2 linked regions of the Alicyclobacillus sp. SO9 genome follow. Each later gene encodes a partner of the first gene's protein in a complex. Links are inferred from orthologs where the notes say so. Each region holds a gene or a part of one and is shown in the gene's direction. Other genes may lie near its edges. The genes, in order: metK and groL.

What was found.
Region 2: the proteins of metK (region 1) and groL are in contact, whole or in part, in a cryo-EM structure (PDB 8P4O), measured with the Escherichia coli proteins. The link is inferred for Alicyclobacillus sp. SO9 from one-to-one orthologs.

What each region holds. Positions count from the first base shown.
Region 1 is NZ_CP066339.1:4,205,887-4,221,122, reverse strand. What follows is about bases 7,741-10,610. They hold metK (methionine adenosyltransferase), read left to right. Parts: upstream 7,741-8,512; coding sequence 8,513-9,709; downstream 9,710-10,610. Other genes in these bases: GI364_RS19745 (sensor histidine kinase), read left to right, coding at 10,021-10,610; GI364_RS19755 (alpha/beta-type small acid-soluble spore protein), read left to right, coding at 8,124-8,342; GI364_RS19760 (WecB/TagA/CpsF family glycosyltransferase), read left to right, coding at 7,741-8,021. In the rest of the region: GI364_RS19785 (phospho-sugar mutase), read left to right, coding at 1-1,291; GI364_RS19780 (S53 family peptidase), read left to right, coding at 1,763-3,736; GI364_RS19775 (MFS transporter), read left to right, coding at 3,994-5,193; GI364_RS19770 (cold shock domain-containing protein), read right to left, coding at 5,293-5,490; GI364_RS19765 (hypothetical protein), read left to right, coding at 5,710-7,224; more of GI364_RS19760, read left to right, coding at 7,266-7,740; more of GI364_RS19745, read left to right, coding at 10,611-11,157; GI364_RS19740 (response regulator), read left to right, coding at 11,154-11,810; GI364_RS19735 (hypothetical protein), read left to right, coding at 11,956-12,390; GI364_RS19730 (helix-turn-helix domain-containing protein), read right to left, coding at 12,416-13,738; GI364_RS19725 (response regulator transcription factor), read left to right, coding at 14,009-14,761; two-component system histidine kinase PnpS, read left to right, coding at 14,761-15,236. UniProt on the Escherichia coli protein: Catalyzes the formation of S-adenosylmethionine (AdoMet) from methionine and ATP.
Region 2 is NZ_CP066339.1:4,767,895-4,783,153, reverse strand. What follows is about bases 1-2,893. They hold groL (chaperonin GroEL), read left to right. Parts: upstream 1-576; coding sequence 577-2,211; downstream 2,212-2,893. Other genes in these bases: GI364_RS22290 (murein hydrolase activator EnvC family protein), read left to right, coding at 2,587-2,893; groES (co-chaperone GroES), read left to right, coding at 213-494. Outside these bases: more of GI364_RS22290, read left to right, coding at 2,894-3,747; GI364_RS22285 (AAA family ATPase), read left to right, coding at 4,032-5,006; GI364_RS22280 (DUF58 domain-containing protein), read left to right, coding at 5,003-6,229; GI364_RS22275 (transglutaminase TgpA family protein), read left to right, coding at 6,213-8,513; guaA (glutamine-hydrolyzing GMP synthase), read left to right, coding at 8,916-10,466; GI364_RS22265 (NCS2 family permease), read left to right, coding at 10,632-12,011; GI364_RS22260 (sensor histidine kinase), read left to right, coding at 12,350-13,690; GI364_RS22255 (response regulator), read left to right, coding at 13,687-14,475; GI364_RS22250 (ABC transporter ATP-binding protein), read left to right, coding at 14,786-15,259.

The sequences.
Region 1 (15,236 bases):
AAGTCATAATCCTCCTGAATACAATGGGTATAAGGTGTACGGACCGGATGGGGGACAAGTGCTGCCAGATGAAGCAAACCGGATAACAAGTGAAATTGAACAAATCGAAAACCTCTTCAGTATATCTGTTATGGCTCGGAAGGATGCGGAAAGCGCAGGCTATCTGCGTTGGATAGGAACTGACGTCGACAGTGAATACATAGAAACCGTTGTGGCGGAAGTCAAGCAGAAATCCGTCTCTCCCCATGACCGGGATGAGACTCGTCTTGTCTACACGCCATTGCATGGAACAGGAAATCTACCTGTTCGTGAAGCACTGCGGCAGGCGGGCTACAAGGATGTCTACGTTGTTAGAAGTCAGGAGAAACCTGACGGGAACTTCTCCACGGTAGAAAGCCCCAATCCGGAAGAGCCTGAAGCCTTAAGACTTGCCATTGAGGAAGCGAAAAAATGCGGTGCTGATGTAGTGATGGGCACCGATCCCGATGCTGATAGAGTCGGCGTAGCAGTGGGCGACCAGGACGGGAGTTTTCGGCTTTTGACTGGCAATCAAGTCGGCGGTTTGTTGGTAGAGTTTGTATTGAAGTCCCGAATCGAATCAGGCGGTCTGCCGACGAATGGAATTGTCTTTAAAACCATTGTTACGTCTGAACTTGGGGCTCAGGTAGCCCGACTTTACAATGTAGCAGTAGAGGACACACTCACTGGCTTCAAATACATCGGAAACCGAATTAGTGCCTACGAGAGAACCGGGGAATACGAGTTCTTATTTGGCTACGAGGAAAGCTACGGTTACCTTGCTTCGTCTATGGTCCGCGACAAGGATGCTGTTCAAATTGCACTTCTGATTGCTGAAATGACAGCCTACTACAAAAGCAAAGGACAGACGCTGTTAGACGCTTTGGAAACCTTGTACGAACGTGTGGGCTATTTCCGCGAAGACTTGGTCAGTAGAAAGATGCCCGGGCTCAACGGCATGAAGAAGATTCAAAACATCCTTAACGGTTTGAGGCAACATGGCATTGAGGTTCCCGGGCTTACACTTGATGCCGTAGAAGACTATCAAACCAGTGAGCGTAGAGAAGTTGGTACTGCAACCATTTCTGAACTGAGTTTGCCGAAGGAAAATGTTTTGAAATACTTCTTTTCAAACGGATCGTGGCTGGCCGTGCGTCCGTCAGGGACTGAACCGAAAATCAAAGTCTACATTGGTGCAAAAGGTAATTCCTTGGCGGATTGCCAGGCTTCAATGCAGATACTGCATGAAGCTGTAGACACTCTGTTACAATGATTGGTTCAACAGCCTGAAACTCATTTTGCATGGGTTCACCGAAGCGAGCACCGCTGCCTGCGTACACACCAACGAGGGTGTCGCGTGGCGGTGCTTTTGTGTGTACTCCTTCTACTTCTTCTACTTCGTGGGGGTTGTCCGCCCGTCTGTGCTTATTGAGAATCCACTGAGGGTGCACCGAGGCGTCAGCAGACACTGAATGAAAAGAAAAAGACCGCCCTGAAACAGGTCAGCCTAAACACAAAATATATATAAAAAAAAGGGGGTCAATTGTGAGTAAGCATTGTGCTCACTTACTGATTTGTAGTATACCGGTACAGTATTACATTTAGATGAAGATGTTGTTATCTTTTTGTTAATAAACGTTATCAGATTTAATGATTTTTTCAGAGAAATCATCCTAATCTATTAAAATTGTGGTAATATTGGTTGACAGGATGTCACACTATTTTTACATAAGGAGAGGTTAAAGTGAATTTAACAAAGAAGTTTTTGGCAGTCGCAGCAACAGGGACGCTTCTTACTGCAGCATTGCCCAGCGTTGCATTTGCCGCGTCCAAATCCAATGCAATTCCTCAGGGTATTGGCTCACAAGTACTACAGCACTCCAATTACTTCGGTAACTTGCCTTCCTCAACACAAGTAACAGTAGATATTGTAATGAAAATTCAGAACAAACAGGCTTTGACAAAGTACATCCATGGTACGACGACTCCGGGGAGCTGGAACTTCAGGCGCTATTTGAGTGTCAGCCAGTTCAGCCGCGAGTTTGCTCCGAGCCGCTGGCAAATTCATAGTGTTACAAATTATTTGAAGAGATTTGGGATTCAGTCTTCTGTGTATCCGAACCATCTCGTAATAACCGCAACTGGCACTGTCGGCCAGTTCAATAAAGCCTTTAGCGTAGATATTCAAAAGGCAAGGTACAAAGGGAAAGAGTTCCATGCGACGCGTAGGGAGCCCAGGGCACCGGAGAGTGTAGCCAACAATATCCTGTGTATCCTCGGCCTGACCAACTATTCAAATATGCAATCCTTGTCCATGAAAAAACCGGGATCGAAGCCGTCAGCAACACCGCCTAGCGGTCCCTATGCTGAGACTCCGGCAAAAATGGCCAAACATTACAACGTTACACCACTCTATAAAGAGGGAGCCAAAGGTCAAGGTCAGACTATAGGTATCGTCACATTGGCCGGCTTCAATCCCAGCGACGCCTATCACTATTGGAAGGCAATGGGCATTAATGTGAATCCTCACCGTTTGACGGTGACCAACGTAGACAATGCCAACGCTCAGTCTCCGAGCGTTTACTACTCAGGCTACGATGAAACAACCCTTGATGTTGAACAATCAGGTGCTATGGCTCCTGCTGCAAACATTCACGTCTATATCGGCCCTAACACTGACACAGGTTTTACGGATGCCTATGCGAAAGCCATCTCGGAGAATCAAGTTCAGGAATTATCGGTCAGTTGGGGTGAAAGCGAGCAAATTATCAACTATTTTGTCCAGCAGAATCAAGAGACTCCGGAGTATGCTCAGGTCTTCAATCAACTGTATATGGAAGCTGCGGCACAGGGGATTTCTACCTTTGCATCATCCGGCGACGGCGGGGCTTATGACTCAGCAGTCTATTATGACTACGGTTTTAACGGAGTGGCGGGTCTGTTTGGCCGCGTGGTGGACAACCCGGCAGACAGTCCGTACGTGACTGCGGCAGGCGGCACAACGCTTCCCTGGCAAAACGCCTCGAGAAACGTGAACGTCAAGCAGGAACGCGCTTGGGGCTGGGATTACTACTACAGCCACTTGAATACAGAACTAAAGCCGACAGTATCAAATTGGGCTGCTGATTACCTTGTAGGCGACGGCGGCGGATTCAGTACTATCTTTAAAACACCGAGCTATCAGAAGGGTGTCCCCGGTGTCAACACGTATGCGGGGGTGACAAACTGGATTCCAAACAGCAATGCCAGCTCTATTACCAGCAACCCCAATCCGAAAGTGGTTACCGGAGTCGGCAGCGGACGCAACATGCCCGATGTATCCTTGGATGCAGACCCAGAAACCGGTTATGGCGTGTATCTCAGCCAGCAGAATAGCAAAGGTGTTCCCAATCAAACCCCTGGGTGGGTGCAGTATGGCGGAACCAGCGTAGTTTCACCGCAGTTGAACGGATTAACTGCTGTTATTAATTCAGCGGACCATACCAGAGTTGGCTTCTGGAATCCGCAAATTTATCGCTTTGCTGTACGGAAAAACTCGCCGTTTACACCGCTGAATGCACAGGGAACCAGCAACGACAACATTTTCTATACAGGCCAGCCTGGCACCGTCTATAACCAGGCTACAGGGCTGGGTGTTCCAAACGTGGCGAAACTGGCGAAAGACTTTAAGCAGGGACAATGGGGAGAGTGGGGCCGCTTCTACGGTTACGGCCGATAATCAGCAACTGCCAACCTGTGCTGTCTCGAACAGGCTTGTAAAGCCTACGGCCTGACGCTACTGCGGGACCGCTATTCAGACACAAATAACTTCATTTCTAAAGAAAATTCGGGGCCGGCTGGAAAGCTGGCCCTTTGAATTTTGTCGCAAGGTGCTCTACACTGTATGTCGGTACAATTATTTAGGTACCCGAAGCTTTTCTACCGTAGATATCCAATCAAGACGAAGACTAGAGAGAGTGGAAGAGAGGTTGCGGTATGCAGTGGAAACGAACCCTCGTCATACTGGTATTTGCTAATTTCATTGTTGTTTCTGGAATGAGCCTTATTATTCCGTTTTTACCCTTATATATTGAACAACTTGGAGTTCACAACATGGCAACCGTAGAACGGTGGTCTGGTTGGGTTTTTTCAGCGCAGTTTGTGACGTCTTTTTTATTTCAACCGCTGTGGGGCGTTATTGCAGACCGGCACGGTCGTAAAATCATGCTGTTACGAGCGGGTATTGGCATGGGCGTAATGACAATCCTCATGGGCTTAGTTGGAGCACCTTGGGAACTGTTGGTGTTGAGGTTGATCAACGGTATTTTTTCTGGATTTATCTCTATGGCCGTTTCTCTGCAAGCTTCCGTGACGCCGGACGAACACTCCGGACGAGCGCTAGGTATATTACAGACAGGTACCGTTGCGGGGAATCTAATTGGACCTTTGGCTGGCGGGGCTTTAGCGGAGGCAATTGGTTATTCCCATGTCTTCTACTTAACAGGAGCTCTCCTGATTTTAGCTAGTTTGATTGTAGCAGTGTTTGTAAAGGAAGAGCGCGTGAGAGTGGCGAAAGTGAAAGACCAGCGCAAAGTGGCCTGGAAGTCACTGGTTCCTCTGTGGCCCGTATTTCTTGCATCAGTAGTGACACAGCTCGGGATGATGAGTATTGAACCGATTGTTACGCTTTATGCAAAAACACTGTATACTGGGCCTCATTTAGCGCTGGTTGCTGGGTTCGTGGTAGCCATCACAGGTATTGCAAATATGATTGGTTCGCCTTTACTTGGCCGTTTGGGAGATAACATCGGTCAGCGGAAGATTCTGATGTTAGCCCTAGTTATGGCAGCGATGGCCTATATTCCGCAGGCTTTGGCAGGGGGGATTACTGTCCTGCTTGTGGGGCGGTTCTTCCTCGGATTGTTTGTCGGCGGGATGATTCCATCGCTAAATGTCTTGGTAAAGAAATTGGCACCAAAGGAAATTCAGGCTACTGCCTTCGGTTTTAACAGCAGTTCCTTGTTCTTAGGAAACTTGCTGGGCCCAATTTTGGGTAGCAGCGTTGCTGCTGCGTTTAATATTCGTGCAGTCTTTTATGTGACCATGTCCATTTTGCTTATCAACGCAGTGACAATTGCTTTTAATAAGTCGTTGGACCGTCGTCAAAACACATCTGCGACAGCTCCAGTATCCTAACGAAGCAGCAACAGGGCTGTCACATTGTCCATTAAAATACTCCATGCATAATTAAGACGCCCCGCGAAAGCGGGGCGTCGGCCGTTTTATTTATTAAGATTACAATTTTACTACGTTAGCGGCCTGCGGGCCACGTTGACCTTCGACAATATCGAATTCAACACTCTGGCCTTCTTCCAAGGTACGGAAACCTTCACCGGTAATGGCTGTGTAATGGACGAAAACGTCGTTAGCGCCTTCCACCTGAATAAATCCATAACCCTTTTCTGCGTTAAACCATTTAACTGTTCCTTGCACTGTATTGCCTCCTACTTAGTACCATGTACTCCAGCCAAGTACCTGTTCCGTACTTTCGCAGTACCTGTACTCAAATGAATTTGCGTTGCAAGCCTATCATAGCACGAACCGAATGGCAAAAGCAATATTGCCGAAATTCGGTGTTTTGACGCCGAAGACAAGTGGGCAGACTGATGATATCCAATGGGAACTGTCTCCAAGGGAAAAGGAGGAAGTGTAGTGTCACGCCGTGGTGAACAGTTGTTTCACTTGTCCATTTCTGTTTTTGCGCTGTCCCTTACCCTTGCTTCGATTCTCGCCATTGAATACCAGCGATCTCCAGCGCGCGTGCGCCACTGGCTTGCACCCTTGCGACATGTGTCCTTGCTGTCTGGATTTTCAGGATTACATAGTCCGCCAAGCACGCAGTCAGTGCATCAGAAGGTTCCAGCGCTTGCGCAGCAGAACGGACAGCGGACACCGGGCGCTCACAGCCAAAATAACAACACGGCAAGAAACAACGCAGTGTCCCAACCTGCACTCGGTCCGGAATCCCAGGCTTCGTTGTCAAAACTGATTCGTGTGAAAGCCTTCAATAGTAATGTACCAAGTTCACAAGTCGTTCATACACAGAACTTGTTAAAACAATATGACATTGCCGCACAAATCGCTTCGTTTCTTGGGATAAGTCTTCGGTCAAGGGCGACCATTGATTTAGTTACGACTTCTTCCGATTACCAACAAGCCCTTCAAGCAGTTGGAGTTACGAAAGCGGAAACGTCCAAATTGAGTTTGGACACTGGAGGGTTTACCGATGGGTCAACGGTCATTATTCCCTTGTACCAAAACAAAACAACACCAGAACTGGTGAACACTTTGACCCACGAATTAACGCACGTGTTTCTGAATGAGAATGGGGGTGCACTGCCAAGTTGGCTCAATGAGGGGATGGCAGTTCACATGGGGATGCTTCTGCAAACGAAAACAGAGCCCAACTTGGTGTATAGCGGCTACGCAAAACGTATGGCTGAAAATGTGATTGCTGCCGTTATAAGCGGTTCCCTTCGTCCTTTGACTGGTGATGAGCTTAAAGTCATTCAAGGCAAAGCTCCGTATGACCTGGAGTTGCAGGACTGGCTGGCAGTAAACATGTTGCTGCAAAAGGACGGTACAAGCCCATTTCAAAAATTCCTTCGGTTTATTCACAGCGGACAACCAGCGAATAGTGCCTTTTCACGAGCTTTTAACACATCACAGTCGAACGTGAATACCGAACTTACACGACTTTTACGAACGGCAGCTGCAGAATCTGACAAGGGTGTAACGATTACCCTGAAAGTTCCCGCCGGGTACAAGGGCTCACTGCGAATCTTGCCCCATGGGACTCACAATTGGGACGGAATTGCTCTTCATGCAGGGATGCAGAAGCTCACTGTACTGCCGAATGGAACAGTTCTGGGTTACTCAGGTGCCGTTCAACACACATATGATTCGAGGCCGAGTGACAAGCACACAGTATACCTCAATCTGGACCCCCAAAACCCGTTTACGTATCAGGGCAAAAAAGTGGAGGACTCGGGATTTGCATTGGACTACCATAATGGGCTCTACGGATTTGCAGACAGCTGGATCACGTTGGTAAACGGAAAAACCGCTTATATCAGCAAACCCAGCTTGTTTGGAGTACAATTAGAGGTAATCCGTGAACGGAGTCAAACAAATCCTGTGCTGACCCTGCTGCAGACGTCGCAATAGGAGGCTGCGGCCAGGTTTCGGACGTGAAGAGGGATGCATTCGTGCAGCGTGGAAATGTTCAATACAGAGCTCATCATTCCATCGAAGTTTTAGGAATTCGATTCAATAAAGTAAACTTGACAACTGCAGTCGAACAGATTTTGCACTGGGTATCGGAAAAAAGCAGACGTATGGTCATCACTGCCGGACCCGAGTTTGTGATGCACGCTGAACGTGACAAACAACTGAAGAAAATGGCTTTTGTCGCCGATCTCGTAACGCCAGACGGTATCGGCGTACTTTGGGCTGCCAAGAGAATCGGTAATGCGAAGTTGGAGCGGGTTACGGGTGTGGAGTTAGGCGAGGCTCTTCTGCAAACAGCTCAGACTCGGAACATTCCACTTCGGGTGTATATCCTCGGAGCTCGAGGCGATTCCTTGGCACATTGCCTTGACAGCTTTCGTACGGCCTATCCATCGGTCATATTTGCAGGAAGAGACGGCTATTTTGAAAATCATGAATGGTCACAAGTGAAACAAGAAATCGAAGCCTTCCAGCCAGATGTTTGGTTTGTCGGCTTAGGGCAACCACGGCAAGAAAAGCTCATTTTTGAATCCCTGGCAGGGCTTCCGCCTTGCGTTGGAATCGGAGTTGGAGGAAGCATCGATGTTTGGAGCGGAGTGGTACAACGTGCTCCTAAAGTTGTACAACGGGTTCATTTAGAATGGTTTTATCGTCTGGTAAGGGAACCGTCTCGCTGGAAGAGACAACTGGCGTTGCCAAGGTTCGCATGGAAAGTAGTGACTAAACGGAGCTAAAACAAGCAACTGTGCCAAACATCTCCCAGGGTATCGAAAAGTCGGCTGGACACGCTAAGAAATGTCGGTGCACCGACAAAGTTTTCTGGGAGGTGCAGCAATATGAGCAAGCGTCACATTGTTTCTGGTGTTCATAAGGCACTCGACAACATGAAGTACGAAATCGCGTCGGAGTTGGGGCTTCCTGTTTATCAAGGCAGCGAAGACTACTGGGGAGAGTTAGCCACCCGCGATACTGGTAAAGTGGGCGGCGAAATTACAAAGCGACTAGTTGCCTACGCAGAACAGTCTCTTTCCGGTACATCGGGACAGCAACAGTAAAAAGCATTCACATGAATAAAATTGAATTTTGAAGAATTTGTTGATAGCATAAGGCGAAGCATACGCTTCGCCTTATGCTTTATGTTGAAATGTTGTTTGACGGGTAGAAATGAATAGTTTAACATAGGTATGTTTTTCACCCCGCAGTACATAGAAGGAGGGGGAACCGAATGGCCAAACGCAGATTGTTTACGTCTGAATCAGTGACAGAGGGTCATCCTGATAAAATTTGCGACCAAATTTCAGACGCTGTTTTGGATGAAATTCTAACGCATGACGAAAGCGCGAGAGTGGCGTGCGAGACCACCGTTACTACGGGTTTGGTGCTCGTTGCAGGAGAGATTACGACTACCTGTTATGTGGATATCCCGAAAATTGTCCGCAAAACTCTAGCGGAAATCGGTTATACTCGGGCAAAGTATGGCTTTGACTCTGAAACGTGCGCAGTCATGACGTCGATAGATGAGCAGTCTCCCGACATTGCCATGGGTGTTGACCGTGCATTGGAGGCGAGATCGCCTGACGTTGCAGACGCACTGATTGAGGAAATCGGTGCTGGCGACCAAGGCCTGATGTTTGGTTTTGCATGCGACGAGACGGACGAACTAATGCCACTACCTGTCAGTCTCGCACACAGGTTGTCTCGGAAGTTAGCGGAAGTCAGAAAAAATGGGACGCTGCCCTACCTGCGCCCTGACGGTAAAACACAGGTCACAGTCGAATACGATGGAGAAATCCCGGTGCGGGTTGATGCGGTTGTGGTTTCAACTCAACATGACGAGCACACGGGATTGGACACAATAGCGCACGACATACAGAAGTTCGTCATTGAAACAGTGATTCCGGCGGAACTGCTCGATGAGAAAACCAAGTATTTTATAAATCCCACAGGACGTTTTGTCATTGGGGGTCCTCAAGGTGACGCAGGTTTGACGGGCCGAAAGATTATTGTAGACACCTACGGCGGCTATGCCCGGCATGGAGGCGGGGCATTTTCAGGTAAGGATCCCACGAAAGTCGATCGCAGTGCTGCATATGCAGCCCGCTATGTTGCGAAAAACGTGGTAGCTGCAGGCCTTGCAAAAAAATGTGAAGTTCAATTGGCCTATGCTATTGGGGTAGCACAACCTGTGTCTGTTGCAGTGGATACCTTTGGTACTGCAACTGTGGATGAAGACCTGATTGAGAAACTCATTAGAAAGCATTTTGATTTGCGTCCTGCCGGAATCATCAAAGAGTTGGGATTGCGTAAACCCATCTACAGGCAAACGGCAGCCTACGGACATTTTGGCAGGCCAGATTTGAATTTACCGTGGGAACAGACAGATAAGGCAAACCTGCTTCGATCTGAGGCTGGTGTGGTGTGAAATCTATTTACATGTGCGAATTCTCACAGCGGGTGATATTGAACCAACTACTATTTCTCAGAATGAGCACAAAAAAATTTGCTGAGACCCCCACAAATATCCGAGGGGCATCCGAAACTTATTTACATCACCCTTACCCCATTAGGCGCGAGTCAGCATAGTCTGTCCGCGCCCTTTTTTTATTGGTACGACCCCATTTGTTTGATGCTTTGGTTCAATTTGTTTACATACCAGAAAAGTCCAGCAGGAATCTCTGCTGTCTGTCAAGAAATTTATGGACTAGACAATAACAGAAAGTGACGTGTTGCAATTTGGCGTATCATGTTGCGGCATTGCAGGCAGCCATCGAAAAAACCCTGAATGCAATTGAAGACGGCGAGCAGCAGGTTGAAAAGATTGTCGCGCGAACATGGCAGGAAGTACAGGAACTTGAGCAGGAGTATGAATCTGTGAAACAAGAATGTACAGACGCCATCAACCGTGTTGAGGAAACCGAGCGCCACAGTCGGCGGGCACGCGAGCAACTGGTCCAGGTCAACCGCGGGATTTATCAGTACACACACGGCGAAATGAAAGATGCGTATGAGAAAGCGCAGGCACTCCAAATGGAACTGGGACAATGGCGCGAACGTGAAGCACAGTTGCGCAGGCGCCGGGATGAATTGGCCCGCCGCTTAAAATCTCTTCGTATTTCCGCACATGAAGCCGAAACACTGATGGTAAAATTCGGGCACGTCACAGACTATTTGACGGAACAATTCGGGGGCTTGGCCAACACCTTACAAACAGCACAGACTGAGTCGCTCGTTGGGTTACAGGTTATGCAGATGCAGGAGGACGAACGCCGCGTACTTGCCCAACGTCTTCACGACGGGCCCATGCAGAGCCTGGCAGGGACAGCCATGCGAGTTCAAGTAGTACCGGTTGCTGACGACAACGAAGAGTTGAAAGAGGACATTCGCCTACGCTTGAACAGCGTCATTGCGAACATTCGCCAAATTGTCTTTGACTTGCGTCCACCGCTTTTGGATGACTTGGGGCTGATTCCTGCGTTAAAGCGGTATACACAGCAATGGGCCGAGTGGTCGGATGTGACGGTTCACGTGCACCTCATTGGCGTCGAAACAGTACTTCGGCCGACTGAAAAAATGACTATCTTTCGGACAGTGCAGGAAACGTTAAAAAACACACTTGCTCACGCACAGGCGTCTCAAGTAGATATTTCGCTGACCTACGGTGTAGACAGGCTTAAAGTCGAAGTTGTGGACAACGGAATTGGAATTGGCGAGTCACAGTGGTATGAGTGGGTTGAAAACGGGAAACTTGGATTAACCGTATCCAGACAGCGGCTGGGACTGCTGAATGGGTCGCTCGAGGTAATGAACGCATTGCCCAAGGGGACTAAGGTCGTCATGGAATTACCAATTTTAAGAGGTGGGTCAAAGTGAGTTCAGACAAGCATATTAAAATTGCGATTGCTGATGATAACGACCACTTTCGAGACACACTAAGAGATGTGCTTCAATACGAGCCGGATTTTCAAGTAGTAGCGTTGTGGCCTAATGGATTGGATGTCATGGCAGGCCTGGAAACAATAGATCCGGACATCCTGCTGCTTGACATCAATATGCCTTTTCTTAATGGTGTAGAAACGACGAAGCAATTGCAGGAAAAGTATCCCAAAGTTAAAATTATTATTTTGAGTATGCACGATGACGAAGGCTACGTTCTGGAGACACTGCGCTCAGGTGCATCAGGGTATTTGGTGAAGGACGGGTCTGCCGTAGAGGTGATACGTGCTGTGAGAGAAGTTGCAGCCGGGCGGGCTATTGTCCATCCTCAGGTGACCCAGACAGTGTTATCACAGTTTTACGGTAACAGTGTAATGAACGACTCATGGCGTGAAGTTTTAACAAATCGTGAGATGGAAGTGTTGCAGGAACTGGCTTTGGGAAAATCCAACGAGGATATTTCCGCGGCACTGGGTATTACAACAAAAACGGTAAAAAGCCACGTGTCCAATATCCTGTCAAAACTTGAAGTCTCAGATAGGACACAAGCGGTAATTTTGGCATTACGTAATCATTGGCTGCCTGCTTGACAATGTCCAACGTTTTTTTTAATTGAAAATATGGCAAAAATCAGAATATATCCCTTCTGTATCCCTGGAGTGGTGGCAACTTTGAATGACCATGAGTCCTTTGGCCCTTTTTCTGCATATAGTTGCAGTAAGGGGTGAGGGGCTTATGATAGACGTCCTGATTTTTTGGGCTCTTGCATTGTACGGGGCGCTAATGATTGTTGTGCAAGTCGTACGTAAACTCCAAGCTCGGAATCAGAACCGTATTCACCCAGTGTCGTTGCTATTAATCGTACGCGATGCAGAGTCCAGCATAGAGGGATTGTTGCGCGACGTCATGTTAAAGTCGATGTTCGTGGAAAAAGTACCTTCCATTCGAGTGATTGATATGTCCAGCGGTGAAGAAACAGGACGCATTGTGCAAAGGCTGGCAGCATTGCATTCGGGGTTGACATATGGGGCGGTACGTACGGAAGCCGAATTGGCAGCGGAACTCAGCAATCACTGTCTCAATGAAACCTTTGTGGGGTACATTTACGATTTGCGTGAACCGGGTGTAGCAGAGGCTTTCATTCAGGATATTGAGTCTGTCCTGTATTAGGTGTTGGAGCATCATTTGCCGCCTGTTACAACGGCGGCTCAGCCCTCATACCGATTTCCTCCTGCAGTAGCTTTTTTACTCTTCCTGCCAGGTGAGCCGCAGAACGTGTGCCCTTTGTTTCCTCCACCCATTTGAGCAGAATTTGATAGATCTTAAGAATGTATACCTTATATGACCGATAACTCTTATTCAAGCTCATTTCTTCCAAGAGGCCAATTGCCTTCTCGTAGTTGTTGCTTTGATAGAGGGTCCTAGCTTCAGCAATTCCCAGACGGATGGAAAGTGGAATAACCTGTTCGCTGAACGCGGGAATTTCACCGCTGTAATCGTCAATAATTTCTCTGCACCGTCTGATTCTTGACTGGGCAGATGTGAATTCTCCTGCTTGAACGAATTGCTCAATTTTCTCTGTTTCGCCCGCAATGAACTGTTCCAGATTCAAAAAAGTTGTTGATTTTGCAGCGAGGTCTTTCATGTCAAGAGGCGCATTTACGTCCTTATCCAGCTTAGTCTGAGTGTAGATGTACTGCTCAACCATCAGAGTGAATTCCAACAGATTTACACCGCTTTCAATCAATGCTTTTGCTCGGCTTGAATCCTCCTTCATGGCATGCATGCCGTCCAGAACCAGTGTCTTTGCAATGACGGACAGTTTTCGTGCGCCTTCCACATGTTGCCTTGCCTGGTTCAGACACTGGTTTGCCAGCGCTGAATCGCCTCGTTCTTGATGCAACTCTTGCAATCGCAGACACATATCGGCCATCTCGTAATTTACTTCTGGAGTGGAGAGTTGACTGTTTTCGTGAAGAGATTCTACAATTTCCAATGCAATTGTCCATTCATGTATAGCGCCCTCAAGGTTCTTCGTGGCATACTCAACTTGTCCTGATTCTTTCATCACAAAGAACAGCAAACGCTTGTCTTGATTTGTCAGCGAGGCCTCACGCAATTCTTCCAAAATTTTCGCGGCCGAAGAGTACTCTTGGTTGACGCGATTAAGACGTGCAAGCAGTAATCTGTATTCAAAAAAATCGTGCCCTGGTGTGTCGGGGATGGTCAGACGCTCCAGTATTTGATGAACCTGTTTGTAATCTCCAATTAAAAACCAGAATTGAGCCAGTTGGAGCTGAGCAGAAATGGCAAAATGGTCTTCAAACTCATTCAGGAAGTGTTCAACGGGCATCCCAAGTCTGTTCGCTATAGATTTGATGAGCGAATAGGATGGTCGTGTTTTATCCGATTCAATCTGGCTAATCATACTGGGTGACACAATGCCGTCACTTAACTCAGCCTGTGTCAATCCTCTTTGTCGCCTGATTTGTCGAATTTTCTCACCAATTGATGGCATGTTTTACACTCGTTTCTCTGTGGAGGTGGGATATTGCACCGATTCCCCTGTGGGTTAAGCAGGAATTTGTGCGCTAAATGGTGTAAGTATGCTACGTTAAAGGCAATGAAAGTTGTGAAACAGTTGACTCCGCCTCTGAACTGGTGTGATTCTCAGTAATAGCAGGTTAATATTACCACGAAAGTTGGAATTGTGCATTGCTAAACCTGCCCCGTGCAGTGGACTGTTCACAAAAGTTTCAGATCTGCAGAAGCAGGCGACAGCTTGCCAATGACAACCAATTCGGGAGGTGCCAATGTGACAGAGGTTTTAGTCATAGACGATGAAACATCTATTGCTACATTGGTTGCATACAATTTTGAACGAGCCGGTTTTTCAGTGTCCGTCAGCCATGACGGAGACGATGCGTATCAACGCGTGGCAGCTAATCCAGATGCATATGACTTGCTCGTGCTGGACTGGATGCTGCCGGGAATGGATGGCCTAGAAGTCTGCAAGAAACTTCGACAACAAGGAATTAAAACGCCAATTATCCTGTTGACGGCTCGAGACCAGGAGATAGATTTGGTACTCGGACTGGAAATTGGTGCTGACGACTATGTCACGAAGCCTTTTAGTCCGCGAGAGCTTGTCGCAAGGGCGAAGGCGGTCCTTCGACGGACAGATAACGCCGCCGAAGCGGACCAACCTGAGCAGGAGTCAGCAAACAGCGAGGAGTTACGGGCTGGTCTGATACGGATGGATTTAGAACGACATGAAGTGACGGTCAACCAGCTTCAAATTGATTTGACGCCCCGAGAATTTGAACTGCTGAGGCAACTGATGGAACACAAAGGGAGAGTGCTTTCTCGTGATCAGTTACTCGACCGCGTCTGGGGCTATGATATTGCCACGGATACAAGAATTGTGGACGTGCATATGTCGCATCTTCGTGAGAAACTGGAACGTGATCCGAAGAACCCTATTCATTTGAAAACGGTTCGCGGCATAGGCTATAAGTTTGTAGAAGGTACGAGTACCTGATGGTTGCATTCATTGCAGCCGTCGTGGGCCTGCTTGCCGGACTTCTCATTGGCTGGCGAGTATGGGGAAGGGCACGTCTAGACGCGGGCAGACAATTGAAGGAAAACCTCAACAAATTGGCAACTGGAGAGTTCGAGACACGGATGGTCAACAAAATTCGGTCGCGAGACTACGACAGCCTGATGGACGCGTTTAACGAAATGGCGCGCAACTTGGAACAGCAGTTCGTGAACCTGTCCAATGAACGGGACGTACTCCGCCATATTTTGCGAGCCATGACTACTGGAGTCGTGTACGTCAGCAACAGGGGCCGTATTACGATGGTGAATGCCGCAGCCGAGCGAATGTTTAAGCGGCCTGAGGAACAGTGGCTCGGGCATGAGCACTGGACAGTGTTTCGCCAGTATCAATTAGGCGCATATATTGATGAGACCAGTCTCAACGGTGTAGGGGCACATAAGGAGATTCAGCTAAA
Region 2 (15,259 bases), 570 kb from region 1 along the record:
AGTAGTCATTTTGTTTTTGGCTTTGGACACTTTACGTTCACGGTATTGACCCGGCACGGTTTGGACATGCACTATAAAAAATTTGCTGCAGGTTCTTGCAAACCGAGTCTACAGTGATTATCATATGTATTGGTGTTAGCACTCGCGTAGGTCGAGTGCTAACAAGGTCCCAGAAGGACATGGAATTTACGACTATTGAGGAGGGTTTTGACATGCTGAAACCATTGGCCGACAGGGTTGTAATACGCCTTGTGCAAAAGGAAGAAAAAACTGCCAGCGGCATTGTGCTGCCTGACAGCGCCAAAGAAAAGCCGCAAGAAGGCGAAGTGATTGCGGCAGGCGAAGGCCGCTATGAAGATGGAAAGCGAGTTGCGCTCGATGTAAAAGTGGGCGATAAGGTCATCTTCTCCAAATACGCAGGAACTGAAGTTACCGTAGATGACGAAGATGTCCTGGTTCTTCGTGAAAGTGATATCCTCGCAATCGTGGAATAACAACCAAGTACAATCAGCCATCCAGGGCTGCAACTTTTTTCAGGCGTACTTACGCCTACATATTTAAGGGAGGTAAAAGTTCATGGCAAAAGAAATGAAGTTCCGTGAAGACGCACGTCGTGCAATGCTGCGCGGTGTAGATGCTCTGGCAGACGCCGTGAAGGTCACCCTCGGCCCCAAGGGTCGCAATGTGGTGTTGGAGAAAAAATTTGGTTCACCTCTTATCACCAATGACGGTGTAACCATTGCGAAAGAAATTGAACTGGAAGATGCTTTCGAAAACATGGGTGCTCAACTGGTGAAGGAAGTTGCAACCAAAACCAACGATGTAGCTGGTGACGGAACGACAACCGCTACCGTATTGGCACAAGCTATGATTACCGAGGGCCTGAAGAACGTTGCTGCTGGTGCGAACCCAATGGTTCTGCGCAAGGGAATTGAGAAAGCAGTGAGCGCTGCAGTCGGTGAAATTGCTAAGATTGCAAAAACGGTTGAGGGACGCTCAAACATCGCTCAAGTTGCAGGAATTTCCGCAGGTGATGACGAGATTGGCAACCTGATTGCTGACGCAATGGAGAAAGTCGGCAAAGACGGCGTCATCACTGTTGAAGAGTCTAAAGGATTCAACACCGAACTCGATGTTGTTGAAGGTATGCAGTTTGACCGGGGTTATATCTCACCTTATATGGTTACTGACAACGACAAGATGGAAGCCCTCCTGGAAGACCCCTATATCCTCATCACGGACAAGAAGATTGGTAACATCCAGGAAGTGCTGCCTGTTCTGGAACGCGTTGTTCAAGCAGGGAAACCGCTCGTTATTGTTGCCGAGGACGTCGAAGGCGAAGCACTTGCAACCTTGGTTGTCAACAAGCTGCGCGGTACCTTCACTGCAGTCGCCGTTAAGGCTCCCGGATTCGGCGACCGCCGCAAAGCCATGCTGCAGGACATTGCAGTATTAACAGGTGGAGAGGTTATCAGTGAAGAACTGGGTCTCGAACTGAAGAATACGACCATGGAGCAACTCGGCCGTGCACACCAGGTCCGCATCGACAAAGAAAACACCATTATTGTTGACGGCTCAGGTGACCAAGCTGAGATTGAAGCTCGAGTGGGTCAAATCAAACATCAGATTGAAGAGACCACATCGGACTTCGATAGAGAGAAACTGCAGGAACGCTTGGCGAAAATGGCTGGCGGTGTTGCAGTCATCAAAGTCGGCGCAGCTACAGAGACCGAATTGAAAGAAAAGAAACTCCGCATCGAGGACGCATTGAACGCAACGCGCGCTGCAGTTGAAGAGGGTATTGTCGCTGGCGGCGGTACTTCACTCATCAACGCGCTGAAGGCACTTGACAGCGTTGATGTCACAGGCGATGAAGAGACTGGTTTGAATCTGGTTCGGAAGGCTCTCGAAGCACCTGTACGCCAGATTGCCAATAACTCTGGTGTCGAAGGTTCAATCATTGTGGAACGATTGAAGAAAGAAGCAGTCGGCGTTGGCTACAATGCAGCAACAGGTGAATGGGTAGACATGATTGGTGCCGGTGTAGTTGACCCTGCGAAAGTCACTCGCTCAGCTCTGCAAAATGCAGCCAGTGTGGCAGCCATGTTCCTGACCACGGAAGCTGTCATTGCTGACAAACCAGAGCCGGATAAGGGCGGCGCTGCCGGAGCAGGTATGGACGGCATGGGCGGCATGGGCGGCATGATGTAAGTCAGCCGTCAGCATGGGATCTATCCCGCACTACCTACGTCCCGTTGGACGTTGACATAAATGGTTTTGGTTTTGAGGGAACCGCCCCGCATGTTCAGAAATGAACTGCGGGGCGATTCCCTTTTGTGTAGCTAAGCTTTGGTTGTTCTGGAAGACCAAATAAGTCTAAGCGCGTTAAAAGCACAGACGACGAAGACAATTTTGCGAAGAATTCTTGGGAAAATTCTCGAAGGTCAAGGTTTTCGGTGAGTTATGGGAGGAAAATGACCGAATTCGTCGAAACGTGTACGAGATGAGGCTGTGTTTTCCCCAACACAGCCCGCCAAACGGCCTCACTACGACTGTATCAAAACACTAAAGAGGTGAATCTCGTCCGTGGCGCTTAAAGGTGCTTTAGTTATGTTGTCCTCTGTCTCTCTTACCGCGGGCATGCTTTTGTCATCCGTTGCCTATGCAAACTCGTTGACGCAAGCCGAACACAAATCGCAGACACTGAAGAACCAAAAACAACAGACAAAGAAGAAGATTCAGGTTTTGACATCTCGCGCAGCTTCGTTGCAGAGTCAAATTCAGACGCTACAAGTCCAGTTATCCAACTTACAACAGCAAATCAGCCAGAATCAAGCAGACATTGATAAACGTACGAAACAAATTGCGCAATTAAAAGATGAAATTACTACGACACAAACCAAACTTCAGACACAGTATGGCATTTTGCAATCACGTCTGAAAATCATGTATGAAGACGGACACGCATCGTATTTGGCGGTTCTTTTTTCATCCACCAGTTTTTCAGAAATGCTCAGCAGGTTCGAACTTTTGACAAGCATTGCAGCAGAAGACAAGAAAATAGTCAAACAGATTCAAAAGACAAAGAAAGACCTGTCTAACAAAAACAAAGAGTTGGAAACGCAACAGACGATTCAGAAACGCGTCTATGCGGCACTTCTGACCAAGCGTTCCGAACAGAAGCAAAAGCAGCAGCAGCAGGCATATCTGTTAAAACAGGTTAACAGTGCAAAACTTGCGGCACAAGCAGATCTGAAGCAAGAGAGCGAAGCTTTGTCATCACTTGCCTCCAAAATTGCCCACTTAAAGGCTGCTGCCCGCGCCTATCACGGCAGTGCCACAGGCTGGACATGGCCAGTCCCGACCGTACATCGTATTAGCTCACCATACGGCTGGAGGATGCTGTGGGGGCACAAAGACTTCCACCCTGGCGTAGACATTCCCGGCGCATCTGGCGGAGAACAAGTTGTTGCCGCCACATCTGGACAAGTTCTGTACGCTGGACCGGCTTCTGGTTATGGTCATTGGATTGTCGTTGAATCCGCCGGCAATTTGATGGAGATCTACGGGCATATTGTTGGGCTTGATGTTCACGCTGGCGAAATTGTTCACACAGGAGAACCATTAGCCACTATTGGAGCGGGAATTCAAGGTCTGTCGACCGGACCGCATCTGCATTTCCAAGTTGGCCGGGGCGGTGTGACAAGCAGTCAGTCTACAAATCCCCTGCAGTTCGTCCATCCATAATCTTTTAAACAGATGGAAAGTATTGGAATTCCAAGTAGAATTCAGTAGAGAAACCGGTAAGGACTTTGCCCGCTTTCGTGTTATAGTAGATATCATAAAGTGACTTGCAAACAAAACCGGATTCTGACTACAGGGACCTCGCGATGCGGGTGGTCCCTTGGCATTTATCTTACTTTGATGCAGTTTCATGCAATTCCGGCTGCGCACACAGCGTGGGTTCGAAGTAGAGTAGAATTTTTAAATCTGGGTTTAATTTGAATGTGGGGAATGGAGGACAATTGGGAGTGAGTCAGCAAACGGAACTTAATGCATGGAATTCCGAGATTATTCCTGTAGTACAGAATATATCTAAGGTGATTGTTGGTAAGGAAGATGTGGTTCGGCTTGTGTTGGTCGCACTGCTGGCAGGCGGACACTGCCTGATTGAGGATGTTCCAGGTGTGGGGAAGACGATGCTCGTTCGAGCGACCGCCAGGTCCTTGGGATGCGAGTTCGGACGCATCCAATTTACGCCGGACTTGCTTCCTTCAGACGTGACAGGGGTTTCTGTGTACAATCAAAAATCGCAGGAATTCAGGTTTCGTCCGGGCCCAATTTTCGGCCAAGTTGTGCTGGCAGATGAAATTAACAGAACGTCTCCTAAAACCCAATCCGCGCTTCTCGAAGCTTTGGAAGAGAGAAATGTTTCAGCCGATGGCGAAACTTACAGGTTGCCTACACCTTTCTTTGTTTTGGCAACGGAAAATCCAATTGAATTTGAGGGAACATTTCCTCTCCCAGAGGCTCAACTAGACAGGTTCTTGCTGAAGTTTACGATGGGGTATCCCTCTGTAGCGGAAGAACTTGGTATTCTCGAGAGACAGGAATCCGGTCATCCAATTGAGTCATTGGGGGCCGTATCGAGTCCGGAACAGATTTTGGACTGGCGCAAGCGTGCGGCACAGGTTCATGTGGATGATGCAGTCCGCGGTTACCTGGTTAACATTGTTCAGGCCACCAGAACTCATCAGAGCGTTTACTTAGGTGCAAGTCCCCGCGCGAGTCTGGCACTGTTTAAGGCGAGTCAAGCACTCGCGTTTGTTTCTGGTCGCTCCTATGTCATTCCAGACGATATTCGCTATTTGGCACCATATGTGCTCCAACACCGCGTCTTATTGTCGGCAGACGCCCGTTTATCAGGACTGGATGTTAGCCAGCTTGTTTCTGAACTTGTGGCCAGTGTTGCGGTGCCGATGGTGCAGGGAGCCGGACGCAGATGACTTGGCGTGTCTCATTGTGGACGGCAGGCGCTGGCCTGCTGCTTGTTGGATTATTCATCTTCGCACGGGTTGAAGGTGCCTTTATACCGTGGTTTTTGCTTTATTTCTATTGCATTGTGCTGCTGTACGAGGCGGGGACATGGTTCTTCAATCTGCGCGGTATAACGGTACGGCGGAGGATTTCTGCAACTAGGTTGTCCGCAGGGCAGAGTGTGACCGTCCGAGTGCGGGTTTTTCGAGAAGGATGGTGGCCCACACTGTGGTTGCGCGTGACAGAGGATTTGCCGCGGCAATGGGTGTTTCACGCAGAGGACAGTCAGCGGGTCATTCAGCCTTTGTGGACAAGGGAATTGGAACTGAATTATCGCATACATGCGCTGAAACGAGGCGCATACCGAATTGGTTCTACGGAATTGGAATCCGGTGACGTATTTGGTCTGCAACAGCGAAAAAAGCACTTTTCCGGTTCGTCAGAAGTCATCGTCTATCCAAAAGTAGTTCCTGTCCGCGGTTGGGCAGGAAGCCGTCCGGACGATACGGGTTCACGTCAGCCCACAAGCCACATTTCTGAAGAGTCCACAAACGTGATGGGCGTACGGGATTATGTTCCAGGAGACAAATTAAGTCGAATTCACTGGATGGCTAGTGCACGGAGCGGAACCCTGCTCTCAAAGGAATTTGAACTGCACGTCAGCAGTGAACTGGTGTTTATGCCGGATTTGTCCAGCATCAGTCACAAGGAACACAATGACGATGTTCTCGAACTTGAGATGGTCGTAGCTGCTTCTCTCATCAAGTTTTCATTTGAAACACATCGGCGGTTCGGACTTACACTACACGGGAAAAGCCTGCAACAGTATCCGGTGGGAACTAGCGAAGCGCTGTTTCTTCACTGTATGGAAGCTCTCGCAATTGCCGCTGCAGACGGCGAAATTCCATTTAGTGAAAGCCTCGTGCGTGCCGCACAAGACCTTCCTCGCGGTACAACTCTGGTGGTCGTGTCTCCGTCGTTGGATAAACAGTCTGCGATTGCTGTGGAGACAATCTCCCGTAAAGTCAGCGTTGAATGGTTTGTTCCCTTGCCTCAGGGGAGTGTTGAAAATGCGGACAAACATGTGCTGTCTATGTTGCAGACAGCTGGTGCGAAAGTACACCTGATATCTTCCGGAGAACAATTGTCCCAGCTGGGAAGGGGAGGTACACGTTTTGCAGTACGCGCTTGAAGACACTCCGTATCTGCTTCGCGGGCTCTTTGCAACCCTATCCATGATTTGGCTCTGGATGTTTTTCAAACCGATGCATCAGCTGGGACTGGTCAATGCTACATCGACCTTTGTTCCCTTTTTGGCTGCGCTCCTAATTGCACAATGGATCCCGTTTGTCTGGGTCCGAGTTGTGGCTGGCCTGGCAGCTTCTCAAGCCTATGTTCTCTATTTCTACGATAGACAGTTTTCGATGGTTCACAGGCTTGGACCTGTAATCCACCAGGAATTGCTGGAAGCAAAGCATCTCCTGTTTTCCGGGCAACTGACAGAGCCGTTTCAGACTCATCTATTTCTGTGGTCCTTGTGCGCGATTTACTGGCTGTTGTCGTATGCAAGCAAAAGACCGCGTCTGTGGCTCTTTTACAATCTGCTGGGTATCCTTGTACTTACCGTAATTGACAGCAACACGAGGGTTCATCCGAACACGGCCATTGTCGTCATCTGCCTGATTGCATTTGCCGTTCTTGGCTTATCCAGGTACTCGGGTCTGCGCCTTCACTTTGAACAGTTTCGCTGGCCTGCGATGCGCTACATCGCACCATTATTAGTCGTTCTGTCGGCCGCCTCCGGTGTGGCCTTCTTGTTGCCCAAGGCACCTGCTGTCTGGGCCGATCCATTCAAGAACTTTGGTAATGTACCTGGTCCCGGTGCCGGCCCTGGGAAAGGTGAGGGAAAGGCACAGCAAGTGATTGGCTATCAGCAGCAAAATGCTCACCTTGGCGGATCGTTTGTGATGAACTTCACCCCCGTAATGGAAGTAAGCAGTAAAGTACCTGTTTATCTTCGCGGAAAAGTCTACAGTGACTACACAGGGAAGGGTTGGAAAGAAGGACTTCAGCGGGAAACATCTGTACCAAATGGAAATGTGCAATCTGTGGAGAAACCAGCTACAGGGCTGCAGCCGGGAGCGCCTACGAAAACAGTCACTCAGAAGATACACATTCTGACAAACAAGTTGTCTGGATATGATGTGTTTGGGTTCTACAGTGTCTCCAGACTCTCCATGAACCAAGGGCAGGGCGGGCGCCTGTCAATGAATCTAATGAACGGTGACCTGACGGGCAACTGGGACAGGAAAGGGAATACCTACACTGTAACCAGCAAAGCTCTTCAAGACCCGCAGACAGTCCTGCAAGGACTCTCCTCCCTTCCGAAGTCGATTTCGGCCCGCAAGAAATTGTTTGATTCGAAGGGTCTTTCGCAAGACCTTCAGTTGCCTGGAGAGCTTCCGGCGAAGGTCAAGCAGCTAGCACGGCAAGTAGCTGCTTCGTCCAACTCTGAATACGATATTGTCTCCACCATAAACTCGTATCTAAAAGACAATTTCGTCTATCAGGTCAAAGATGTTCCAACTCCGGGCCCTCACCAGGACTACGTGAGCCAGTTTCTGTTCCAGAGCAGGATTGGTTACTGCAACAATTTTTCTTCGTCTATGGCAGTGATGCTTCGGACGTTGGGTATACCGACGCGCTGGGTGACTGGGTTTGCAAGAGGTACACTGGAGACCAATACAACACAGTCAACGAGCCAGGGGGGGACCGGACATAGTACAAGCAATGCAGCCGCAACTTCCAGTAGTTCTGCTACCAGTAAGTATTTGGTGAAAGAATCCGACGCACATTCTTGGGTAGAGGTGTACTTCCCCAAAATTGGCTGGGTTCCGTTCGATCCGACGCCTGGATTTTCATTTCCATACCTTCAAAATACGCAATCGGCCAATAGTAGTCCGAGTAGTTCAGCGTCGACATCAAATCCCAAGAAGCCTCAAACCCCGCCGAAAACAAAGCAGTCTGGTACAACCGGCACCAGTGCCGGCGCATTGCAGATTCCTTGGCACACCATTTTCTCCTGGTTTTGGAGAGTAGTGTTGGCTGCGCTTGCAGCGGGTATCGTGGCAGGGGTGGTGTTGCGCAAACAAATACTAGTTCGAACCTACATGTGGATGTGGAAGAATGACACGACCCACGACTTAAACAGAGTCGTTCTTCGTTTCATTCGCTACCTGCGCCGCAAGGGCTTTTTGGGAGATACCTCGATTACCATTCGAGACCTTGAGCCCGAGGCAGCACGCGCCGGAATAGCAGCTTCCGATTTTTATCGATTTGTCGGTACTGTCGAAAAGACATGGTACAGTCCTGAGACTCCGACGTCCCAGGAAGTTCGCCAAGCACGCCGAACCTGGCTGCAGTGGTTTAGGGGACTGCTGTTTGGCAAGAAGGACAAACGACACAGAAAACATTAGGTTGTTGGCTTGTCCAAGGCGCTCATTGACTCTACATCAGGTTGCAAGTAGAATGATGTCGAATTACAGATGAATTGAATCACATGTGTGAATGAAATGAGCAGGAACAGGTCTAAAAACTATCTGCAGACGTCGTCTTGCTCATTTCTATTCTATCTCGTATAGTGTCAGGAATATGGCCTGACAGTTTCTACAGAGCGACCGCAAATCGCTTAGCTACGAGGTAAGGTATACGAGTTTGCCTGCCTCCGAATCAGAGGCGGGTATTTTTGCGTTTTTACGTGTTTGCGGAGACCTTCATAATGCACTTATTGAGTTCTCATTGATGTCTGGTTTCCGGTTATCCTAGTGCGTATATCCAAAGGTTTTTCATTACAAACGAACGTTTTGAAGGAGAGGAGCATGACGGTGCAGCCAACGCAACATGAAACCGTGATTGTACTTGATTTTGGGGGACAGTATAACCAACTCATCGCACGCCGCATCCGTGAGCAAGGTGTGTTCTCGGAGTTGTTGCCTCACACTGTTTCAGCCAACGAATTGAAAGAGAGAAATCTCAAGGGGATTGTTTTTAGCGGCGGTCCAAAGAGTGTGTTCGCAGACGGTGCCCCCACTGTAGATGAAGATGTATTTAAACTGGGTGTACCGATTTTGGGCATTTGCTACGGCATGCAATTGCTGGCGAAGAAGTATGATGCAAGCGTTGAGCGAGACAAAGTACGTGAGTACGGCCGCGCCTCGTTAAATGTAGAGAATCCAGACAATGCTTTGTTTGCGAATCAACCTCAACATCAAGGGGTTTGGATGAGTCACAGTGACGTTGTCACAGCAGTGCCTGACGGGTTCACTCGAGACGCTGTTACAGCCCAAGGTACGATTGCTGCCATGAGCGCACCCAGCCGCCAGTTGTATGCGGTGCAATACCATCCCGAGGTCAAGCACAGTGAGTATGGGACTGAGTTGTTAAAGAACTTTCTGTTTAGTATTTGCGGCGCTAAAGGCGATTGGAGTATGAAGTCCTTTATCGAGGAATCGGTTGTTGAAATTCAAAACAAGGTTGGACAAGCCAAAGTACTATGTGCACTTTCCGGCGGAGTCGACTCCTCAGTTGCCGCTGCTTTGGTACATCGAGCCATTGGCCCGCAACTGACGGCCATGTTTGTCGATCACGGTTTACTCCGCAAAGGCGAATCCTCCCAGGTCATGAACACTCTCGGGAGTCAGTTGGGCATTGATGTCGTACGTATCGATGCTCAGGCTCGCTTTCTTGGAAAATTGGAGGGTGTATCAGACCCGGAACGAAAACGCAAGATAATCGGAGAAGAATTTATCCGCGCCTTCGAAGCAGAATCGGAACGTCTTGGTCCTTTTGACCATCTGGTTCAAGGTACCCTGTACACGGACATCATTGAAAGTGGAACGGATACAGCAGCTACGATTAAATCCCATCACAATGTGGGAGGCTTACCTGAAGATGTAGGTTTTGAAATTCTTGAACCCCTAAAGGAACTGTTCAAGGACGAGGTCCGGGCTCTCGGTGAGGAACTGGGACTTCCATCATCACTGGTCTGGCGTCAACCTTTTCCTGGACCTGGTTTGGCGATTCGTGTGTTGGGGGCCATTACACCTGCGAAACTTGAACTGGTCCGAGAATCTGACGCCATCTTGCGAGAAGAGATTGCAAATGCGGGCTTAGAACGAGACATTTGGCAGTATTTCACCGTCATTACAGGAGTACACAGCGTAGGGGTTATGGGTGATGAGCGCACATACGCCGAAACATTGGCGATTCGGGCAGTTTCATCTCAGGAAGGCATGACGGCCGACTGGGCTAGAATTCCTTACGATGTACTGGAAAGAATCTCGACACGGATTGTGAATGAGATTGCGGGCATCAATCGAGTGGTCTACGACATTACATCCAAACCGCCGGGAACCATTGAATGGGAGTAGGTGTCTGTCTGGCTACTCTCCGATGAAACGTGAAACGCATACGTGGAGGAGAGGCTGGATTAAATGCAGCAGGCTGGGACAGAATTTGAACCTGTCGCACTTACCACTGGAACATCGTTAATGTAAGTTGACTTGGGGCAGTGAAATTTTCGAGGAGGAGATGAATTGGAAGGCTTTTTTAAACTGAGAAAGCACGACACCACAATCGGTCGTGAAATCATGGCTGGCATCACGACATTCGTCACAATGGCCTATATTTTATTTGTAAATCCGCAGGTTTTGAGTGCAACAGGCATGAACGAAAGTGCGGTTTTTTTCGCGACCAGCATTGGTGCGGGTATTATAACACTTTTAATGGGATTATTCGTTAACTATCCAATTGCACTGGCACCTGGAATGGGACTCAATGCCTACTTTGCTGTTATTGCAGCTACTCACGGCGGACAGATGTCCTGGCAAACGGCTCTTGGTGCAGTTTTTATTTCCGGTATTGTATTCATCATTCTTACCGTCACCAAGATTCGTCAACTGCTGGTCAGAGCCGTTCCCGATTCTCTAAAGCTGGCTATTACCGTGGGAATCGGTTTATTTATCACTATAATTGGTTTGAAAATCGGCGATGTTATGAAGATGCAGTTCGTTGGTGGACAAAGCACTTCTTACACCCCGGCGCCGCCGCACAATATGATAAGCAACACTGATTGGCTTCCTGTTCTCGGTTCACTGCAAAACCATGCAACACAATTAACGCTCATCGGTGTTTTCATTATTGCCATCATGATGGCTTTGCGCGTGCCGGGCGCCATCCTTATTGGCATTTTACTGACAACTGTCATTGGAATTCCAATGGGCGTGACGGACTTGTCTGGATTGCAACATCCGCACTTTTTACCTGATTTTTCGAACTTAGCCGTAGGAAAACTAAGTCTGCAAGGTGTCCTCCATTACGGGATTATCAGTTCCTTGTTTACATTTACGTTTGTTGAACTGTTCGATACCTTTGGAACGCTGGTCGGGACTGCAAACAAGGCTGGACTGCTTGAAGGTGAGGACGGCGAAAAGCGGCTTGGACGAGCTATGCTTGTGGATGCCACTGGGGTCAGTTTCGGTGCGTTACTTGGGACAAGTACGATTACGGCTTTTGTCGAAAGCGGATCGGGTATTGCCGCAGGCGGTCGCACAGGCTTGACTGCAGTGACCACCGGGATTCTGTTTTTGGCCTCACTGTTCCTTGCTCCTATTGCGTTAATTGTACCTGATATGGCCACTGCACCAGCTTTGATTATGGTTGGTGTACTGATGATGGGTGCGGTGAGAAACATTGATTGGGACAACATGGGCCTGGCGATTCCAGCCTTCCTAACGATTGTACTGATGCCGCTCACCTACAGCATCTCCAACGGCATCGCGGTGGGGTTTGCTGCGTTTGTGGTTATTAACGGCATTCTTTGGCTCTTCCGTCGTGAACACACCAAGATTCACTGGCTGATGTGGATTATTGTTGTGCTTGCTGCGTGGCGCTATCTTATGTACTACCAGCAGTGATACCGGCGCTAATGCCAGCAGGAACTATGGCTGGCGTCCGTGGTGTGAACGAGCGTAGTTGGAGACAGGACAGTGCCTGATGCGGATACGGCCACCCCCTTAATGTGCCGTGTCAGTTTCTGCAACTCTAAACTCTAGGCACCCACCGAAGCGGCATGTTACTTTTCATAAGTAGCATGCCGCATTTTTTCTGAATCCGATGCACTGATGGGTACTGAGAAATATAGTAGACTATGGGCAGGTATATAAAATAAGCTTGCCACTTCACCTCTGCGGTCTGCCGCAGGTAGAGCGAATTAACGACTCTGCCGATGCGAGGTGATGAAGGGAGACCGCGCGTGCTGTCAAGCAGAGAGCCCTACACTGAAGGAGATTTTGCAGACCAGCCCAAATGGTCAGAAACACTGCTGCATCTTGGCAGACCGATTTGGCAACTGGCCATTGTGGGCCTGTACGCTGTATCCAGCGACAAGGTGTGGTTTCGGGCTGTTATGGCAGTGGCTGCAGCAATGTACATCGCAAACAGTATCTTGCTGTCGACTCAAACAGATGATGCTCGCTGGAAGAAAATGCAGTTTCGACTGCTGCATCTCGAACTGGGTGCGAGTTTCCTACTCGCAGTTTTCATGCTTTTATTCTCACCGAGAGGACCGGTCAGTTTGTTGCTGTTGCCCACTATGCTGACTTATGCTTGGCTGGGTCGGGATGGGGATGCAAGGCGTGAAGTATGGTCTGTTTTGCTGACTGTCACCATCTATATCACCAGCATTCAGTTAGCCCTGATGAATGGGAACTCGACAACTTCTGTATCTAACATATTTTTTTCTGGACAGGCGATTCGCGCTCTGTCAGCTGCTGACGTGATGACGCCTGCATTTTATCTGTTGTTTGGCTTGTACTTCGTTGTCATTACTTTTGCCAGCGTGCTTGCTTGGCTGGTTCGACGGCAGTGGCAGGAACGAACGCGGTTTCGAGAGGCCGCAGCGCAGATGCAGTATCAGTCAGAGCAGTTGGGGCGCGTGAACGATGAAGTGAACCGATATGCGGCTCGGGTCTATGACTTGGCAGCCGTTGAGGAGCGCAACCGCATTGCTGGCGAGATTCATGATACGGTAGCTCATCGATTGACTGCTCTGCTGGTTCAACTTCAAGGTGCGAGGCGTATGATGGAGGGGGACGATATTGAATCCGCTTCAGAGAACATGAGAGTGTCTGAAGCGTTGGCACGTGAAGCATTGGATGAGGTGCGCAAATCCGTTCGAGCCGTTGGCGGGAAGACTACGGGCAAGGAAGGGATTGCTGCACTGCGACGGCTTAGCTTATATTACGCCTCATTGACCGGGACTGACATTCAATTTACAGCCGATCCCGAAGTCGAAACACTCCCCCCGGAATTCATGGGCATGCTCTACAGAGTGGTCCAGGAAGGACTGACCAACGCCCAGCGTCACGGGCGGGCTACAGTCGTCGAAATCACGCTGAAACGCGCAGGTTTGAAGTTGCAGCTTGATATTCGGGACAATGGACGGGGCGCAGCAGAACCCTCCCTCGGTTTTGGTCTTTCTTCAATGCGAACAAGATTTCAGCGCTATGGTGGGGATATTAAAGTGACATCAGAGCCCGGCAAAGGGTTCTTGCTGCAATTGAATCTGCCTATGTGGGAGGCGTCGAAGGATTGATTCAGGTCTGTATCGTGGATGACCAACGCTTGATGCGAGACGGATTAAAAACCTTATTAGGGTTAGAGTCTGATATTGAAGTCATTGCAACTGCTGAGAACGGAGACCGAGCTGTTCAATCTGCGAAAGACTTATCCATTGACGTCATGTTGCTGGATATTCGGATGCCGGTAAAAGGCGGCATAGAGGCCATCAAGGAAATTCATGAAATATCGCCGGATACACGCATTTTGATGTTGACGACGTACGATACACGAGATGACGTCGTCGGTGCATTGTCCGCAGGTGCCGTCGGATATTTGTTAAAGGACATGCCTGCTGAGGAGATTGCGGATGCAATACGCGTGGCTCACCGCGGAGGGGCAGTTCTTCCGCCTGGCATTGCAAACACGTTTTTGGCGGCAATGCAGTCCAGTGTTTCTTCAAGCTCCCAATCTGACATGAACCAGCCAGCTCTTCATGAAAGCGAGCGTCTTCTTCAACACCCGGAGCGTCCGAAGCCCCGGGCTAGTGCGGATCACGCGGAACACGCGGAACACGCGGATATATCCAGCGAAGCAGCCGCCTCGACGCTTTCTCCGTCGAAGGCAGGACTTACAGATAGAGAAATGGATGTCTTGCATTGCCTTGCACAAGGGTTGTCCAACAGGGAGATTGCGCGTCAGCTGTTTGTGACGGAAGGAACCGTCAAGAACCATGTCAGCAATCTCATTGCCAAGCTCGCATTGCGCGACCGGACTCAAGCGGCGCTCTACGCGGTCCGCAACGGCTACGGCAACTTGTGAGACGTTACACTACTGGCAAGCTTCTCAAGGACGAGGGACAGAGGAAGCTGGTTGCGCAGCACCTATGACTAAAGTCATGGGTCAATTTCGGTGATGCCGTAAAGACTGTACATACTGTCCTTAAAGCGGACAATTACACGACAGAGAGCAGCAGAATTAGCCGTGAAACGGGATTAAGCAGTGACAGGATGCCAAAAAAGGGTACAGCCAAAGAGCGGAAACTTCCGCTCTTTTTTCTATCCTATGGCACAGGCGGAGTCTCTGTGGGCAAGATACAATCAAGGTGCAATGCAGCGGAGGAGGTAAATTGATGCTAGAGGTACAGAACTTGACCAAGCGGTTTGGGGATAAAACGGCTGTGAACAATGTCAGTTTTCAGGTTCATCCGGGGGACGCCTTCGGTCTGCTTGGTCCGAACGGTGCGGGAAAATCAACGACTATATCGATGATTGCAGCTTTGCTCAGCCCGGATTCGGGAGAAGTTGTGCTGGATGGACATTCACTGAAACGAGACGAACGCTACGTAAAGGAACGGATTGGCCTTGTGCCACAGACGATAGCCCTGTATGACCACATGACTGCAGACGAAAACCTGCAGTTTTGGGGGACTGTGTATGGGCTGACGGGATCGAAATTGAAAGACAACATCGATTGGTGCTTACAAGTCGCGGGCCTGACAGAGCACCGAAAACAGCAAATTAAGAAGTATTCTGGAGGCATGCAGCGCAGACTGAACATCGCCGTGGGGATGGTACACCGGCCTCAAGTGTTAATTATGGATGAG